3 regions of the Blautia sp. HCP3S3_C12 genome follow, and region 3 is predicted to be linked to each of the others. Evidence: predicted binding sites of a transcription regulator. Region 3 holds the regulator's gene; each other region holds the start of a gene.
The links. The regulator NrdR, encoded in region 3, represses ribonucleotide reductase genes. The targets are predictions, from matches to a motif close to CACAANATNTTGTG.
Positions count from the first base shown of each region.

Region 1 (5,947 bases), on a different contig from region 3:
TTTTCCGGCTGCGGCAGTGATATGAAAAATTACAGACAGGCATCCAGTGACCTGGAAGCGGAAAAATATGACGAAGCGCTGCAGGAATTTGAAACTGCCATTGCTGCCGGTGTAAATCCGGCAGGCTCTTACAGAGGGGCAGGCGTGGCGAATGTGCATCTTGGAAATTATAAAGAGGCCATTGAGAATTTTACGGATGCTTTGAATTGTAAGAAGGTGGGAAAGTCTCTGAAAAAGGATATTTTATCCTACAGAGCAGCTGCATACCTGAAAATAAAAGCATATGATGAGGCAATGGCAGACTGTCAGTCCATTGCAGCGGATTACGATATGGATGCAGATGTGTATTTTCTTACAGGTGAGGTGGCACTGGCCATGGATTCCTATGAGGAGGCTTCCGTTGATTTTGAGCAGGCATATGGAGAAGAAGCTACTTACGATATGGCAATCCGCATTTACAGTGCTTATCTGGAAAAGGATATGGAAGCAGATGGAACCCGCTATCTGGAAGCTGCTCTGGCAAAGACTGCAGACAATGCCCAGGATCACTGTGACAGGGGACGGGTATATTATTATATGAGTGATTATGATAATGCCCAGAAAGAACTACAGGAGGCTGCAGATGATGGGAATACAGAAGCCGTACTGCTTCAGGGAATGGTTTACATGGAACAGAAGGATACTGCCAGTGCCAGAAAGAAATTTGAGGAATATGTATCTCAGGCAGAGGACAGTGCCAGAGGCTTTAATGGTCTGGCTCTCTGTGATATTGAGGATGGAGATTATGACAGTGCTCTTTCCAATATTTCCAGTGCCCTCACCTTTGCAGAAGGAGAGGAACTGAAAAGCCTTTTGTTTAATGAAATGACAGTATATGAGAAGAAGCTTGATTTTGCAACTGCAAAACAGAAGGCAGAAGAGTATCTGGAACTGTATCCGGATGATAAGACGATGAAAAAGGAACTGGCATTTCTGAAAACCCGTGTAACCGGGCAGAATGAAAATTCCGGAGCAGAGACAACAGCAGGGGATACTGCTGCGGACAGCAGTACTGCAGATAATACAAATACAAACAGTTCAGAGGAACAGTAGGAGAGTATATGGAAGAGCTTGGCAGATTAGAAGAACGGGTAATCCTTATAGGCGTGCAGACGGCTGCAGAGGACAATGTGCTGGACTCTTTGGACGAGCTGGAGGAGCTTGCAGAAACTGCAGGAGCAGTGACTGTGGGAAGGATTATCCAGAACCGTGAGGCAGTACATCCCGGTACTTATATCGGTAAAGGTAAAATAGAGGAAGTGCGTTCTCTGGTATATGCCATGGATGCCACAGGAGTAATCTGTGATGATGAGCTGTCTCCGGCACAGCTGAACAATCTGGAGAGGGAGCTTGACTGTAAGGTTATGGACAGGACGTTGCTGATTCTGGATATTTTTGCTGCAAGGGCAGTTACCAGTGAAGGAAAGATTCAGGTGGAGCTGGCACAGCTTCGCTATCGTTCGGCAAGGCTGGTAGGTTTGCGGGAATCTCTGTCCCGTCTGGGCGGTGGAATCGGAACCAGAGGACCTGGTGAGAAGAAGCTGGAGACAGACAGACGTCTTATCCGCACCAGAATTTCAGCCCTGAAGCAGGACCTGGCGCAGGTGGAAAAGCACAGAGAACTGCTCCGTACCGGACGGGCAAGAGGTAAGGTAAAGACAGCGGCTATTGTAGGATATACCAATGCCGGAAAATCCACTTTGCTGAATAAGCTTACAGGTGCATCGGTTCTGTCTGAAGATAAATTATTTGCAACCCTGGATCCTACTACAAGAATTCTGAATCTGAAGGATGGACAACAAATCCTGTTGACAGATACTGTTGGTTTTATCAATAAATTGCCACATCATCTGGTGGAAGCCTTTAAAAGTACACTGGAAGAGGCTAAGTATGCAGATTATATTATCCATGTGGTAGATGCTTCTAATCCTCAGGCAGAAATGCAGATCCATGTGGTATATGAGACCTTGAAGGAACTGGGGGTGCTGGGAAAAAAGATTATTACCCTTTTTAATAAGCAGGATGCACCGGGGGCAGCAGTACTCAGAGATTTTAAATCAGATTATTCGCTGAAAATTTCAGCCAGGACCGGGGAAGGGCTGGATGCATTAAATGATCTTCTGGAGAAGCTTCTGACAGAGGAGCTGATCTATGTAGAGAGAGTTTTTCCTTATCAGGAGGCTGGAAAAATTCAGTTGATCCGTGAATTCGGACAATTGATCTCAGAAGAATATACAGAGTCCGGAATTGCTGTAAAGGCAAGAGTTCCCCGGGAAATCTACCCTCAGGTAGTATAAAAAAACAGAAAGAGAAACACCATATAATGTTTTAGCGATTAAAATAAAACACAACATATGGTGTTTTTAATGTTGACGGAATTACAGGACGATGATACAATGAAACGGAATCATTATTTACATGAGAAGGTTGGGAGGCTTTGATATGTTTCAGGTAGTGAAACGAGATGGACAGATGGATGAGTTCAAGATAGGTAAGATCACATCTGCCATTGATAAAGCGTTTAATGCGCAGGAAAAGAATTACAGCAAAGAGATGATTGATCTGCTGGGACTGCGGGTGACAGCAGATTTTCAGAATAAGATCAAGGATAATAAGATTTCTGTAGAAGAGATTCAGGACAGTGTGGAGAATGTACTGATCCAGGCTGGATATGCAGATGTGGCAAAGGCATATATCCTTTACCGCAAGCAGAGGGAAAAAGTGCGTAATATGAAATCTACGATTCTGGATTATAAAGAAATCGTAAACAGCTATGTAAAAGTAGAAGACTGGCGTGTAAAGGAGAATTCTACAGTTACTTATTCTGTAGGGGGACTGATCCTGAGTAACTCCGGTGCAGTAACTGCAAATTACTGGCTGTCTGAGATTTATGATGATGAGATTGCCGAGGCTCACAGAAATGCGGATATCCATATCCATGATCTGTCTATGCTTACAGGATATTGTGCGGGCTGGTCATTGAAGCAGCTGATCCAGGAAGGCTTGGGAGGTATTGAAGGTAAGATCACTTCTTCACCGGCCAGACATTTAAGTGTACTTTGCAACCAGATGGTAAATTTCCTGGGAATTATGCAGAATGAGTGGGCCGGTGCCCAGGCATTTTCATCCTTTGATACATATCTTGCTCCTTTTGTAAAGGTTGACAACCTGAACTATCCGGAAGTGAAGAAATGTATTGAATCCTTTATCTACGGGGTAAATACTCCCAGCAGATGGGGAACCCAGGCTCCGTTTTCCAATATTACTCTGGACTGGACAGTTCCGGATGATCTTGCAGAGCTGCCGGCTATTGTAGGCGGCAAAAATATGGATTTCAAATACAAAGACTGCAAAAAAGAAATGGATATGATCAATAAGGCCTTTATCGAGACCATGATCGAGGGAGATGCCAACGGCAGAGGTTTCCAGTATCCCATCCCCACATATTCTATCACAAAGGAATTTGACTGGTCAGATACAGAAAATAACAGATTGCTTTTTGAAATGACTTCCAAATATGGAACCCCATATTTTTCCAATTATATTAACAGTGATATGAAACCCAGCGATATCAGAAGTATGTGCTGCAGACTTCGTCTGGATCTGAGGGAGCTCCGTAAAAAGAGTGGCGGTTTCTTTGGTTCCGGTGAGAGTACAGGTTCCGTTGGTGTTGTTACCATTAACATGCCGAGAATTGCTTATCAGTCCAAGACTCCGGGAGAATTTTACAGACGTCTGGATCATATGATGGATCTGGCTGCCCGTTCCCTGCACATCAAGAGAGAAGTGATCACCAAGCTTCTCAATGAGGGCCTGTATCCTTATACTAAGAGATATCTGGGCAGCTTTTCCAATCATTTCTCTACCATTGGTCTGGTGGGAATGAATGAGGTTGGGTTAAATGCCTGCTGGCTTGGAGGAGATATGTCTGATGAGCGTACCCAACAGTTTACCAAAGAGGTTCTTCTCCATATGAGAGAGCGACTGTCTGATTATCAGGTGGAATATGAAGGTGAACTGTTCAATCTGGAAGCTACTCCGGCAGAGTCTACAGCTTATCGTCTGGCAAAGCATGACAGAAAGCGCTGGCCGGATATCCGTACAGCCGGAAGCAGAGGTGATACTCCATATTATACAAACAGTTCCCACCTTCCGGTGGAATATACAACAGATATTTTTGATGCACTGGATATTCAGGATGAATTACAGACACTGTATACTTCAGGTACTGTATTCCATGCATTTATCGGTGAGAAGCTTCCTGACTGGAAGGCTGCAGCTGCGCTGGTTCGTAAGATTGCTGAGAATTATAAGCTTCCGTATTACACAATTTCTCCTACATATTCAGTATGTAAGGAGCATGGTTATATCAGCGGAGAGCATTTTACCTGTCCGAAGTGTGGTAAAAAGGCGGAGGTTTACAGCCGTATTACCGGTTACTACCGTCCGGTACAGAACTGGAATGACGGTAAAGCACAGGAGTATAAGAACCGTACCCTGTATGATGTGATGCATTCACAGCTGAAAAAAATGAAGCCTGTACACACCAGTGTGGTAACTATGACAGAGGATGATGTGAAAATCCAGCCTGTGACAGAACATAAATATCTTTTTACTACCAGTACCTGTCCAAATTGTAAGATGGCCAAGAAGATGCTGGAGGGTGAAGAGCTTGAGATCATTGATGCTGAAAAAAATCCGGAGATGGCCAGGGAGTTTGGAATTATGCAGGCACCTACGCTGGTGGTTATGAGCGGAAAGAATGTGACAAAGTATGTAAATGCATCAAATATCCAGAAGTATGTGGATGATCTGGAGGAATAAAAGGATGATCTGCTGTGCGGCAGTGAATAAATACAGAGGGCTTTAAAATTAAGAGGGCAGTTTCCTGCATAAGAGCGGAAACTGTCCTCTTAATGCTGTTGAGAACGGAGAAAGAACAGTAACTGTCGTTGTTTATTTACTGTTTGCTGGTAATATATTTTGAATATATGAAATATATCTTGACTAATCAACTAGGAAAACTTATAATTGTAAAAGACATATGGAATAAATCTGTTTAGTAGTGGAGCGGATGATTTTATCCGTTTGATAAGAGATAAAGGGAGGTTTTTGTATGCAGATTTCGACAAAAGGAAGATATGCACTGAGACTGATGCTGGATCTGGCTGTGCATAATACAGGAGAACTGGTAAAAATTAAAGATATTGCGGCCAGAGAATCTATTTCAGAGAAGTATCTGGAGCAGATTATTTCGTCCTTGAAGAAGGCTGGATATGTGAAGAGTCTGAGAGGAGCGCAGGGCGGATATATGCTGGCCAGGGATCCAAAAACTTATACGGTCGGGATGATTCTCAGGCTGACGGAAGGCAGTATGAAGCCTGTAGCCTGTCTGGAGGATGAACCGAATCAGTGTGACAGGGCCGGAGAGTGTGTGACTCTGCGGCTGTGGAAGATGCTGGATGAAGCCATTGAAGGGGTGCTGGACAAGGTAACTCTTCAGGACCTGAAGGACTGGTATGAACAGATGGGAAATGATTATGTGATATAAAAAATTCCCTTGACAAACAGGGAAAACAGGAATATCATATCAATAACATATAATTCATATTTAGATACTATGAAATAAGGAGGGCGAACTCATGGCAAAGATTTATAAGAATGCAGCGGAACTTGTTGGTAATACTCCTCTTCTGGAGGTTGGAAATATTGAGAAAAATCTGGGACTGGAAGCAAAAGTTCTGGTAAAACTGGAATATTTTAATCCGGCAGGAAGTGCAAAGGATCGTATCGCACTGAGCATGATCGAAGATGCAGAGGAAAAGGGAGTATTGAAACCTGGTGCAGTGATCATTGAGCCTACATCCGGAAATACTGGAATTGGTTTGGCTTCTCTGGCTGCGATCAA
Region 1 is NZ_JBQHWC010000002.1:324,852-330,798, forward strand. It holds gene ACTNDS_RS03670 (tetratricopeptide repeat protein) at 1-1,092, shown strand, start outside; gene hflX (GTPase HflX) at 1,101-2,336, shown strand; gene ACTNDS_RS03680 (ribonucleoside triphosphate reductase) at 2,482-4,863, shown strand; gene ACTNDS_RS03685 (RrF2 family transcriptional regulator) at 5,156-5,590, shown strand; gene cysK (cysteine synthase A) at 5,682-5,947, shown strand, end outside.
Region 1: ACTNDS_RS03680 (ribonucleoside triphosphate reductase) is a predicted target of NrdR. The motif match lies at 2,386-2,399, and genes of this name have one in related genera.

Region 2 (5,947 bases), on a different contig from region 3:
CTGAGCCAGGGTCTGCTGAAAGAAATCCTTCACAGTCTTAATTGCAATCTGGGTATCATGGAGGTTTAAGGCTGAATGATAACCATCAGGAATTTTAATCTGTTCCATTATTATTGAAGTCCTCCTATAGTTTTGTTTGCATATTCTATTGAATATCCATTTATTTTACACCACGCTATTATAACAGGAAAAAGTGCGATTGGCAATTTTCATCTTGCAAGATTGGCGTAAAATGTTACAATTATTTATACAATGATTTGTGAAGTGGGGGATAGAATATGGGAAAAAGATGCCAGGTATGTGACGGACCAATCGTAAACGGACGCTGTAAATACTGTGGAATGCCTTATAGAAACGATGCGGTTATGTACCATCTTAATGAGGATCGTTCTGAGCATTACCGCCATTCTTCGGCAAAGGTGAGAAGAGAAATGGATCAGAGCGAGATCCCTCTTCCTGACCGGAAGGGCGGCGCGGATTATACAAAGAAAAAGAATGCCGGGAACACAAGTAAGACAGTAAACAATGCCGGGAGAACTGCTTCGAAAACATATACCTCTGGAAAACAGAGCGGAACTCAGGAAAAGAAAAAAGGAAAAAAGATGGTCATATTCTGGCTGGTGATCGCTCTTCTTGCAGCTCTTATAGAATGTGTCCCTGATGCGTTGGAAACACTGAAGTCTCATCAAATTGAAGAATTTATATATAAGACAAAACTCATTGACAAAGATGACAAAGAGAAAAAAGAAGTGCCTGACCAGAAGGTGATGTCTTCTTCTGAGCTGGATAAGTATGCTTACTATATGCTGAACACAGAAGATAGCTATTATGAGGTTGTGGAAAGCAACACAGAAGACTTCATGGGACCAGGAGAATATGTTGTGGAGGCTGTCTGGGAGGGTATAGAGCTGGAGCTTATTCCGGCAGACGGTACTGGAGGAGAAATCTGGGACTTTAATCAGGAAGGACAGCAGCTGAAGCTGGAGTTACACAAGGGTGATAAGCTCACAGTTACTTCTCTGGATGGACAGTATAATTATTTTAGATTATATGAAATTCAGCAATATGACGAATAAAATTTTCCCCCTTTCTTTTTTACAGGCGATGTGCTATACTTGTAAAGCGCACCACATATAGGTGTAAATATGGGACAAACCAATATTTTATACTATATCTTGTATATTGGAGTGAAAAGGTATGATTTATGTAATAAAGAAAGACGGAACAAAGGAAGAATTTAATTCCAAAAAGATCGTAGCAGCTGTGAATAAATCAGCAGCCAGGATTTTATACACTTTTTCTGAGGAAGAGCAGGATTTTATCTGCAAGTTTGCCGAGGAGCATGCAGCTTCCCTGGGAAAAAATGAGATCCAGATCCAGGAGATGCACAACATAGTAGAGGGTGCCCTGGAGAGAGTAAATCCAGCTGTAGCCAAAAGTTACCGGGATTACAGAAATTATAAACTGGATTTTATCCATATGATGGATGATGTATATACCAAGAGTCAGGCAATTCGTTATATTGGTGATAAGAGCAATGCCAACACAGACAGTGCTCTGGTTGCCACTAAGCGAAGCTTGATCTTTAATGAACTGAATAAAGAGCTTTACCGTAAATTTTTTATGAACCGTAATGAGCTTCAGGCATGTAAGGATGGTTATATTTATATTCATGATCAGTCCGCCCGTCTGGATACTATGAATTGTTGTCTTTTTGATGTTGCAGCTGTGCTAAAGGACGGCTTTGAGATGGGAAATGTATGGTACAATGAACCCAAAACTCTGGATACAGCATTTGATGTTATGGGGGATATTATTCTGAGTACAGCCGCACAGCAGTATGGCGGATTTACAGTCCCGGAAGTGGATAAGATTCTGGCACCTTATGCAAAGAAAAGCTATGACAGATATATTGAGGAGTTTATGCAGTATTCTGATCCGAGCTGGGCAGGAAGAGAAGAAAAGGCCATTGAGCGCGCACTGGATAAAGTCCGCAGAGATTATGACCAGGGCTGGCAAGGGATTGAGTATAAGCTGAATACAGTAGGATCCTCCAGAGGAGATTATCCCTTTGTTACTGTCACACTGGGACTGGGAACCGGACAGTTTGAGAAAATGTGCAGTATGTCACTTCTGGCAGTACACAAAGGCGGACAGGGTAAGGAAGGACACAAGAAGCCTGTACTTTTCCCGAAAATCGTATTTCTTTATGATGAAAAGATCCATGGAAAAGGAAAAAGCTGCGAGGATGTTTTTGAGGCGGGGGTAGACTGCTCTTCAAAAACAATGTATCCGGATTGGCTTTCCATGTCAGGCAAGGGATATATTGCCAGTATGTACAAACGGTACGGAAAGGTGATCAGCCCTATGGGTTGCCGTGCTTTCCTGAGCCCATGGTACGAAAGAGGCGGTATGTATCCTGCTGATGATAAGGATGTGCCTGTATTTGTAGGAAGATTTAATGTTGGAGCAGTAAGCCTTCATCTGCCTATGATCCTGGCCAAAGCCAGAGCAGAGAGCAGAGATTTCTATGAAGTGCTGGATTTCTATCTGGAAATGATCCGGAGCCTTCATATCCGTACCTACGAATATCTGGGACAGATGCGTGCCTCTACCAATCCTCTTGCTTACTGTGAGGGCGGTTTCTACGGCGGCCGTCTGAAACCAAATGAAAAGATTGGTAAAATCCTCAAACCTATGACGGCATCCTTTGGAATCACAGCTCTTAATGAGCTGCAGGAACTTTATAATGGAAAATCCATTGCAGAGGATGGCCAGTTTGCACTGGAAGTTCTGAAATATATCAACGAAAAAGTAAATAAATTTAAGGAAGAGGATGGATATCTCTATGCAATCTATGGAACTCCTGCAGAGAGCCTCTGCGGACTTCAGGTAGAACAGTTCCGTAAAATGTATGGAATTATTGAAGGTGTTTCTGATCGTCCTTATGTCAGCAACAGCTTCCACTGCCATGTAACCGAAGAAGTTACCCCGATTGAAAAACAGGATCTGGAGGGCCGCTTCTGGGAACTGTGCAACGGAGGTAAGATCCAGTACGTCCGTTATCCCATCGATTACAATAAAGAGGCTGTCCGAACCCTCATCCGCCGCGCCATGGCCCTGGGCTATTACGAAGGAGTCAATCTCTCCCTGGCCTATTGCGATGACTGCGGACACGAAGAACTTGAAATGGATGTCTGCCCCGTATGCGGTTCCAAAAACCTGACCAAAATCGACCGCATGAACGGCTATCTCTCCTACAGCCGCGTCCACGGTGACACCCGCCTCAACGAAGCCAAAATGGCCGAAATCGCCGAACGAAAATCCATGTAATCTATAAAAAGAAAGATGTAATTCGAAATGAATTACATCCTTCTTTTTATAAGCCTTCTTATTTTCAGACAATCTCTTTTTATGATACATCTCTAAATATGAGTATTACCTTCCCAACCTTCTCAAAATTATCTCAATACCAGGGGCAGGCTCCGCCGCCTCCCCGTCCGTCTCACCAACAAAGTAAAGTTAACAAAAGCTCCCTCATATCTCAACCCGGAGCTCCTTCCATACCTAAAAACAACAACACCCCTCCCGTCAGACACCAGCGCGAGGGGTGTGCAGAGGGGACGCCGCTATGCGTCCCCTTTGCAAAACATCATTTAATTATAGTCCCCGTCTTCTCATAAACCCCATCCTTCGCATGGGCAATATCCGTAATAATAGTCCGGCGTCCGTCTCCTTTTTCAACAAAGTTGACGCCCGCTTCAAACTTCGGCAGCATAGATCCCGGTGCAAACTGATTCTCATCCATATATTTCTTGGCATCTGCTACAGAGATTTCACCTAGGAATTCTTCATTATCCATGTCAAGATTTAGGCTTACCTTCTCTACACTGGTCAGGATCAGCAGAGTATCTGCATTTAACTCCTGAGCCAGAAGTCCGCTTGTCAGGTCTTTCTCGATAATAGCACTGGCACCGTTTAAGGAAACACCCTGCTCCATAACAGGGATACCGCCGCCGCCGGCTGCAATGACGATCTCTCCGGCATCTACAAGTGTGCGGATCGTTTCAAGTTCTACGATTTTCTGCGGCTTTGGTGCAGCAAGGATTCTTTTGTAGGTACCGTCTGCAAGTTCTGTGACAAAATTACCCTTATGTTCCTCTGCTTCTGCTTCTTCCTTGGTCAGTACACGGCCGATGATCTTCTCTGGCTCTGCGAAAGCGTCATCATAAGGATCGATCACAACCTGAGTCAATACAGTGGCAACCGGTTTGTAAATACCTCTGGAAAGCAGCTCTGCACGGATGGCAGTCTGAAGGTCATAACCGATGTAACCCTGGCTCATGGCAGAACATACGGACATAGGTGCAAATGTATAATCTGGATGTGCCTTACCGAATTCGTTCATAGCAGTATGGATCATTCCGACCTGTGGTCCGTTACTGTGTGAAATTACTACACGGTTTCCTGCTTCTACAAGGTCTGCAATAGCTTTGGCAGCTTTTTTTGTGGCAATTTTCTGCTCTGGCAGAGTTGTACCTAATGCTCTGTGGCCCAATGCAACTACTGTGATTTTTTCGCTCATGGGAAATACCTCGTTTCTTTATTTTGTTGTACACAGGTGGCTGTGGTTCAAGCCTCCCGAGATAATCATAATGATACACTATATTATAAAAGACTGTCCGGGGAAATGCAATAGATTCTTCTCCGAACGGCAATTAAAAACGAATAAAAATAATAATAAAATAATAATAAAATAAACAGCTCCCGCATTGCTGCAGGAGCTGTCCATTTTTTGAGGGGGGAGATAGAGAGTGGTTTTCATCTATCCAAAACCTATTATAGGAGAAAAATATGTGCAAAGTATGTCAATAATCTGAAAGAAACAGAAAAAATATAAAAGAATTATAAACAAAAATTAAAGTAAGTATATATTTACTCCAATTGCTTGCTTTCCGAAAAGGGACATGCTAAAGTAAAGACAGAGTTACCGGATCTGAGGTAACCCTCATCTGTTTCTGCATTCTGCAGAGATGATTTTCAGGCACTGTTTCGGTGCATTATTTCACAAAACATCATTAAATGGAAGACGGAGATTGATGATCTGTCTGGCAAGGAGGGGGGATGCTTATGTCTGTATGATTGTTCTGTACTCCTGGATAAGATGCAGACCTGTAGGCTGAGATGAAAAAGAGCCGGCAGTAGGAATGCGGCATGAGAAACGACAGTAAAAGATCGCAGATTGCGAAATTTTCATGAAATAAATTATTAGGAGACGATAATATGAAAAATAGAATATGGAATCAGACGAAAGCAGCAGTACTTGCCATGGCAGCTATTCTTTCAGGCATCTGTGTACCATTTCAGGAAATGCAGGTATCAGGGGCAGAACTGGTGGCGCCGGTTCTGAATATAGAACAAAGCGCAAAATGGACAGATGAGGAAAACTATAAGGCAGAGCTGACCCTGCGGCTTAGCGGACTGAATACTCTGAAAGATGTCAGTAAAGTGGATCAGGAACAGGAGAAAATCCAGGCGGAAATGGAGACAGAAAGCTTTACAGAAGATGCGGGGGAGAAGGCGGAAGAAGACTTTGGGGAAGGTGGAGCAGCGGAGAAAGCTGAAGCTGCAGAGGAGACAGAAGTCAGAGAAAGTGTGGAGACTGGCGAAGACGCAAAGACAGAAGAGGTTTCTGGTAAAGTTGACAATCCTGTGAACGAAACTGAAAATCCCGCAATGCCGGAAGAAAAGAAGGAATATATTCTGACTACATACATATCTGAATATTTCTTTCTGGATACAGCTTCTCTTCCGGAAGAAATTACAGCAGAAACTGTTTCCATAAAGAACCAGAAGGGAGAAGATACGGAAATACTTCGCCTTACGGAACATCTGCAGATGGAAAAAATCACAGAGGACTATTATGCACTGACTGTTCCGGTAACAC
Region 2 is NZ_JBQHWC010000002.1:341,943-347,889, forward strand. It holds gene asnA (aspartate--ammonia ligase) at 1-108, opposite strand, end outside; gene ACTNDS_RS03750 (hypothetical protein) at 279-1,076, shown strand; gene nrdD (anaerobic ribonucleoside-triphosphate reductase) at 1,198-3,333, shown strand; gene arcC (carbamate kinase) at 3,653-4,585, opposite strand; gene ACTNDS_RS03765 (DUF7507 domain-containing protein) at 5,284-5,947, shown strand, end outside.
Region 2: nrdD (anaerobic ribonucleoside-triphosphate reductase) is a predicted target of NrdR. The motif match lies at 1,167-1,180, and genes of this name have one in related genera.

Region 3 (5,947 bases):
AGCTATTATTCTTATCCTCTGTGATCACACAGGCCTTCGTCCGGCCAATCTGCCCGGATACATAATCCACTGCATTACAGGCCCCTGCTGAAACTCCTGTTACATAAGGAAACTCTATCTGATGTTTCATCAGACAGTCCAGCACTCCGGACGTGAACACCCCCCGTGTACCACCGCCTTCCAGAATTAACGCTGTCTCATTATTATTTGTCATTTTCCTCACTAATCCTTTCAAAAGCGTATTTCTATCCTATCAGTTCAGCGCTCAGCAAGAGGCACATAAACACTTGGTGCCAGCACATTTTTGTATGCCGGGCGAATGATCTTGTCCGCATTGATGAGCTCTTCCATTCGATGGGCACTCCAGCCCACAATACGTGCAACTGCAAACATAGGTGTATATAATTCCAGTGGCAGATCCAGCATACTGTACACGAAACCACTGTAAAAGTCCACATTTGCACTAACACCTTTATAAATTCTTCTTTCCTCGGCAATTACTTCAGGTGCCAGACGCTCTACCATAGAATAAAGGGCATAGTCTTTCATCCTTCCCTTTTCTCTGGCCAGAGTCTCCACATATGCTTTAAACACTTCGGCTCTTGGATCAGATACTGAATAAATCGCATGCCCCATTCCATAGATCAGACCCTTTCTGTCAAAAGCCTCCTTATGGAGTAATTTTCTGAGATACACACGAACCTCATCTTCATCTGTCCAGTCCTTCACTTCTTTCTTCATGTCATTAAACATACTTACTACTTTAATATTGGCGCCACCATGCTTTGGACCCTTCAGTGAACCAAGAGCTGCTGCAATGGCAGAATAGGTATCTGTACCGGAAGAAGATACTACATGAGTAGTAAAGGTAGAGTTATTTCCACCGCCATGCTCCATGTGAAGAATCAACGCAATATCCAGAATCTTTGCTTCCAGATGGGTATACTTCTTATCCGGTCTCAACATACGCAAAATGTTTTCAGCTGTTGTCAGATCCTTCTTGGGATTATGGATATAAAGACTTTTTCCCTTTACATAATGATTGTATGCCTGATATCCATATACAGATAACAACGGAAAAACACTGATCAGATTCAGACACTGCCGCAGTACATTTGGCAAAGAGGTATCATCCGGATTATGGTCATACGAATACAGAGTCAGAACGCTTCTGGAAAGTCCATTCATAATATCTTTGCTGGGAGCCTTCATGATTACGTCCCTGACAAAATTGGTAGGAAGTGATCTCTGGTTAGCCAGAAGTTCTGTGAAATCCATAAGCTGCTGTTTATCCGGAAGTTTTCCGAACAAAAGCAGGTATGCCACTTCCTCGAAGCCATATCTGTCATCCTGTATAAATCCTTTGGTCAGATCTTTGATATCATAGCCTCTGTAGGAAAGCTTTCCCTCACAGGGAACCTCTTTGCCATCTACCATCTTTGTGGCCTGAACATTTGAAACCTGAGTCAGACCTGCGAGAACGCCTTTACCATTTATATCTCTCAGGCCTCTCTTTACATCATATTTTGCATATAACGACAGATCCAGACTGGTATTATCCCTACAGATATCTGTAAGTTTTTCAATTTCCGGTGTCACTTTTGTTTTAAATCCTGCCATATACTATATTCCCCTTTCTTCTCTGCTTTTTCGATAATGGGCCCTCCTCATTCCAATCACCGTATTTTGCACGTCATAAATAAATTATAGCATTGTTTTCCATTTCGGTCTACACACAAATTTTTTAAAAAATTTCAGTTTTTTTTCTTTCCCTCTTTCCATTTTTAGCACATTAGTGTATAATAACGTCGTTCAAAGCAAAATCATTACAATAGATGAGGAGGAATAACAATGTCTTATACTGATGAAGTATACGAGAGAGTCGTTGCACAGAACCCAAACGAGCCTGAATTTCACCAGGCAGTAAAAGAAGTTCTTGATTCTCTTAAAGTTGTAATCGAAAAAAATGAAGAAAAATATCGCAGTCTTTCTATTCTGGAACGTCTGGTTGAGCCGGAAAGAATTATCTCCTTCCGTGTTCCGTGGATTGATGACAAGGGCGTTGTACAGGTTAACAAAGGATACCGTGTACAGTTCAACAGTGCAATCGGACCGTACAAGGGTGGTTTAAGATTCCATCCATCTGTTAACCAGGGTATTCTTAAATTCTTAGGTTTTGAGCAGATTTTCAAAAACTCCCTTACAGGACTTCCTATCGGAGGCGGTAAAGGTGGTTCCAACTTTGATCCTAAGGGTAAATCTGACAGAGAAGTTATGGCATTCTGCCAGAGCTTTATGACTGAGCTTTCCAAATATATCGGTGCTGACATGGACGTTCCTGCCGGTGATATCGGTGTTGGCGGACGTGAGATCGGATTCCTCTATGGACAGTACAAACGTAACACAGGTCTGTATGAAGGCGTACTTACAGGTAAAGGACTTTCCTATGGCGGTTCTCTGGTTCGTACAGAAGCTACAGGCTATGGTCTTGTATATATGCTGAATGAAATGGTAAAAGCAAACAACGATACCATTTCCGGTAAGACTATCACTGTAACAGGTTCCGGTAATGTTGCTATCTATGCTGTACAGAAAGCTACTCAGCTTGGCGGCAAGGTTGTTGCAATGTGCGACTCCAACGGATATATCTATGATCCTAACGGAATCAATCTGGATGTTGTAAAAGATATCAAAGAAGTAAAACGCGGACGTATCAAAGAATATGCTGACCGTGTTGAGGGTGCTTCTTATACAGAAGGCAAGGGTATCTGGAATATCAAATGTGATATCTACCTTCCATGTGCAACTCAGAACGAGCTGGATGTTGACGGTGCAAAGGTGCTGGTTGCAAATGGCTGTAAATATATTGCAGAGGGTGCTAACATGCCTACAACTCTGGAAGCTACAAATTATGTCATGAACAATGGCATCATCTTCATGCCTGGTAAGGCAGCTAACGCAGGTGGCGTTGCTACTTCTGCTCTGGAAATGAGCCAGAACTCCGCAAGACTTTCCTGGACAGCTGAAGAGGTTGACGCAAAGCTTCATCAGATTATGATCGATATCTTCCAGAAGGTTGACAGCGCTTCTAAACGTTACGATATGGCAGGAAACTATGTAGTTGGTGCTAATATTGCAGGTTTCGAGAAGGTTGTAGATGCCATGATCGCTCAGGGTATTGTCTGATCCTTAATCATATATTGGAAATATAAAAAGGGTGCATCTGCACCCTTTTTATTAATTCATAAATTTCTTAAGTTCATCCATAAAAGTACTCACATCCTTGAATTCCCTGTACACAGAAGCAAAACGCACATAAGCTACTGCATCCAGTTCCTTCAGATGCTCCATAACAATCTCTCCAATTCTGGTACTGGAAATTTCCTTTTCCTCTGTATTAAAGATTTCACCCTCTATGGCATCCATCATCTCTTCTATTTTTTCAATAGGAATGGGTCTCTTGTAACAGGCCCGGAGAATTCCTGCCTGAATCTTTCCCCTGTCATATTGCTCTCGATTCTGATCTTTCTTTATAACAGTCAGCGGAATGGACTCTACTTTTTCATATGTAGTAAATCTTCTGCCACATACATCACACAAACGGCGGCGGCGGATAGAATTGGTATCCTCTACCGGTCTTGAATCCACAACTCTGGTATTATCCTGATTACAAAAAGGACACTTCATAACGGACTATTCCCCCTGGATGTTTTGATATTTAATAACAGCTCAGTATCTTAATGATTATTTATTATACTTTATCTTTATTTCATATGTCAATAAAAGGACATGCATAAATTCTTTTCGGATTACATAAAATTTATAAAATATTCATTTTCTTATCATTCAGGTGGTTTTTTATGCGTATCTGTGAATTAAGGCAAAAAGAAGTAATCAATACCTGTACCTGCCGCAGTCTGGGTTGTCCCATAGATATCGAATTTGACTGCAGGACCAGCTGCCTTTCTGCCCTTGTCCTGCCCGGGCCCGGCAGATTCTGCTGTCTCTTTGGCAGAGATGAATTCATCATCCCCTGGGAATGCATCTGCCAGATCGGAGAAGATATCATCCTGGTAAAAATAGACGAAGAAAAGTGTCTGTGTGAAAACTAAAGGCCGGACTTTGTCAAGGCCTTTTATTTATTATATTTTGTTTAAAACAGTATAAATATCCTCCTCTCTGAGAATCATTCTATTATCTGTAAATTCCAACAGACAGTAAGAAACGATAAGGAGGATTCAAACGATGGCACTTAATAAAGTAGAAATCTGCGGAGTCAACACATCGAAGCTTCCTGTTTTGAAAGCAGAAGAAAAAACAGACCTGTTCCGACGAATCAAGGAAGGAGATGCGCAGGCAAGAGAATTATACATCAAAGGCAATCTTCGCCTTGTCTTAAGTGTGATCAGACGTTTTCAAAACAGCAACGAAAACCCGGATGACCTCTTTCAGATCGGATGCATTGGTCTGATCAAAGCAATCGATAATTTTGATACTTCACTTCAGGTCAGATTTTCCACCTATGCAGTTCCCATGATCATAGGAGAAGTGCGGCGTTATCTGAGAGACTATAACAGTATCCGGGTCAGCCGTTCGCTGAGAGATATTGCTTACAAAGCCATTCATACCAGAGAAGCATACATGAAACAGAATCTGAGAGAGCCTACGATCAACGAAATATCCGAAGAAATCGGAATTGAAAAAGAAATGATCGTCTACGCCATGGATGCCATCCAAAGTCCGGTCAGTCTTTTTGAACCGGTTTATTCAGAGGGAGGAGATACTCTCTATGTGATGGATCAGATCAGCGACAAAAAGAACAGGGAAGACCGCTGGATTGAGGATCTGTCCCTACGTGAAGCTATGAACCATCTGGGAGAACGAGAACGACATATCATCCAGCTTCGCTTTTACGAGGGAAAAACTCAGATGGAGGTGGCAAAGGAAGTAGGTATCTCCCAGGCCCAGGTCAGCCGTCTTGAAAAAGGAGCACTGAAATCCATGCGGAATTATCTTCGTCCCTGACACAGCAAAAAAGCAGTCCGACATCCGGAGATCCTTCCCCTTTCCTGTCGAACTGCCTTACATATCTGCAAATCTATTTCAGTGCTTTTTCAATTTCTTTAATTACGATTTTAAGAGCCTTGATCCGGGCGTATTTCTTATCTACAGATTCCAGTACATGCCAAGGTGCAAAGATCGTACTTGTCTTCTGAAGCATTTCATTTACTGCAATCTCATATTCATCCCACTTATCTCTGTTGCGCCAGTCTTCATCTGTGATCTTCCACTGCTTCTCAGGGTTATTCTGCCGTTCTTTGAAGCGTTCCAGCTGGGTATCCTTATCTATCTGTACCCAGAATTTAATAATCACAGCTCCCCAGTCCTTCAATTCCTTTTCGAACTCATTCATTTCATTATAAGCCCGTTTCCAGTCATTTTCACTGCAGAAACCTTCCAGTCTCTCCACCATTACACGGCCATACCAGGTTCTGTCAAAAATAGCAATATGGCCATCCTTCGGCAGCCTGGTCCAAAAGCGCCACAGATAATGGCGGGCTTTCTCATGAGGTTCCGGACTGGCAATAGGATGCACCTCATATCCTCTGGGATCCAGTGCCTCTGTAATACGTTTGATATTGCCGCCCTTACCTGCTGCATCCCATCCCTCATAAGTTATAATAACCGGAATACGTTTACGGTAAAGACGATTATGAAGCTCTCCCAATTTCTTCTGAAGAGTCTTTAATTCTTTTTTATACTCTTCCTCTTCCAGAAACTTATCTTTCAGATCAATTTCCGCAAGCTTTGGCATTTTCTTCAGAGGAAACACATTCTGAAGGATCGGCACGGAATGAGCCTGATTCTGCATGGCAACCTGAATATTACTTACCATTGTTTCCAGCACCTGAAGCTCTGCCCATTTTCTGTCAGAGGCATCAATGAT
Region 3 is NZ_JBQHWC010000004.1:106,643-112,589, forward strand. It holds gene ACTNDS_RS05880 (patatin-like phospholipase family protein) at 1-214, opposite strand, end outside; gene ACTNDS_RS05885 (citrate/2-methylcitrate synthase) at 259-1,620, opposite strand; gene gdhA (NADP-specific glutamate dehydrogenase) at 1,852-3,186, shown strand; gene nrdR (transcriptional regulator NrdR) at 3,238-3,687, opposite strand; gene ACTNDS_RS05900 (PRC-barrel domain-containing protein) at 3,861-4,112, shown strand; gene sigG (RNA polymerase sporulation sigma factor SigG) at 4,246-5,025, shown strand; gene pap (polyphosphate:AMP phosphotransferase) at 5,099-5,947, opposite strand, start outside.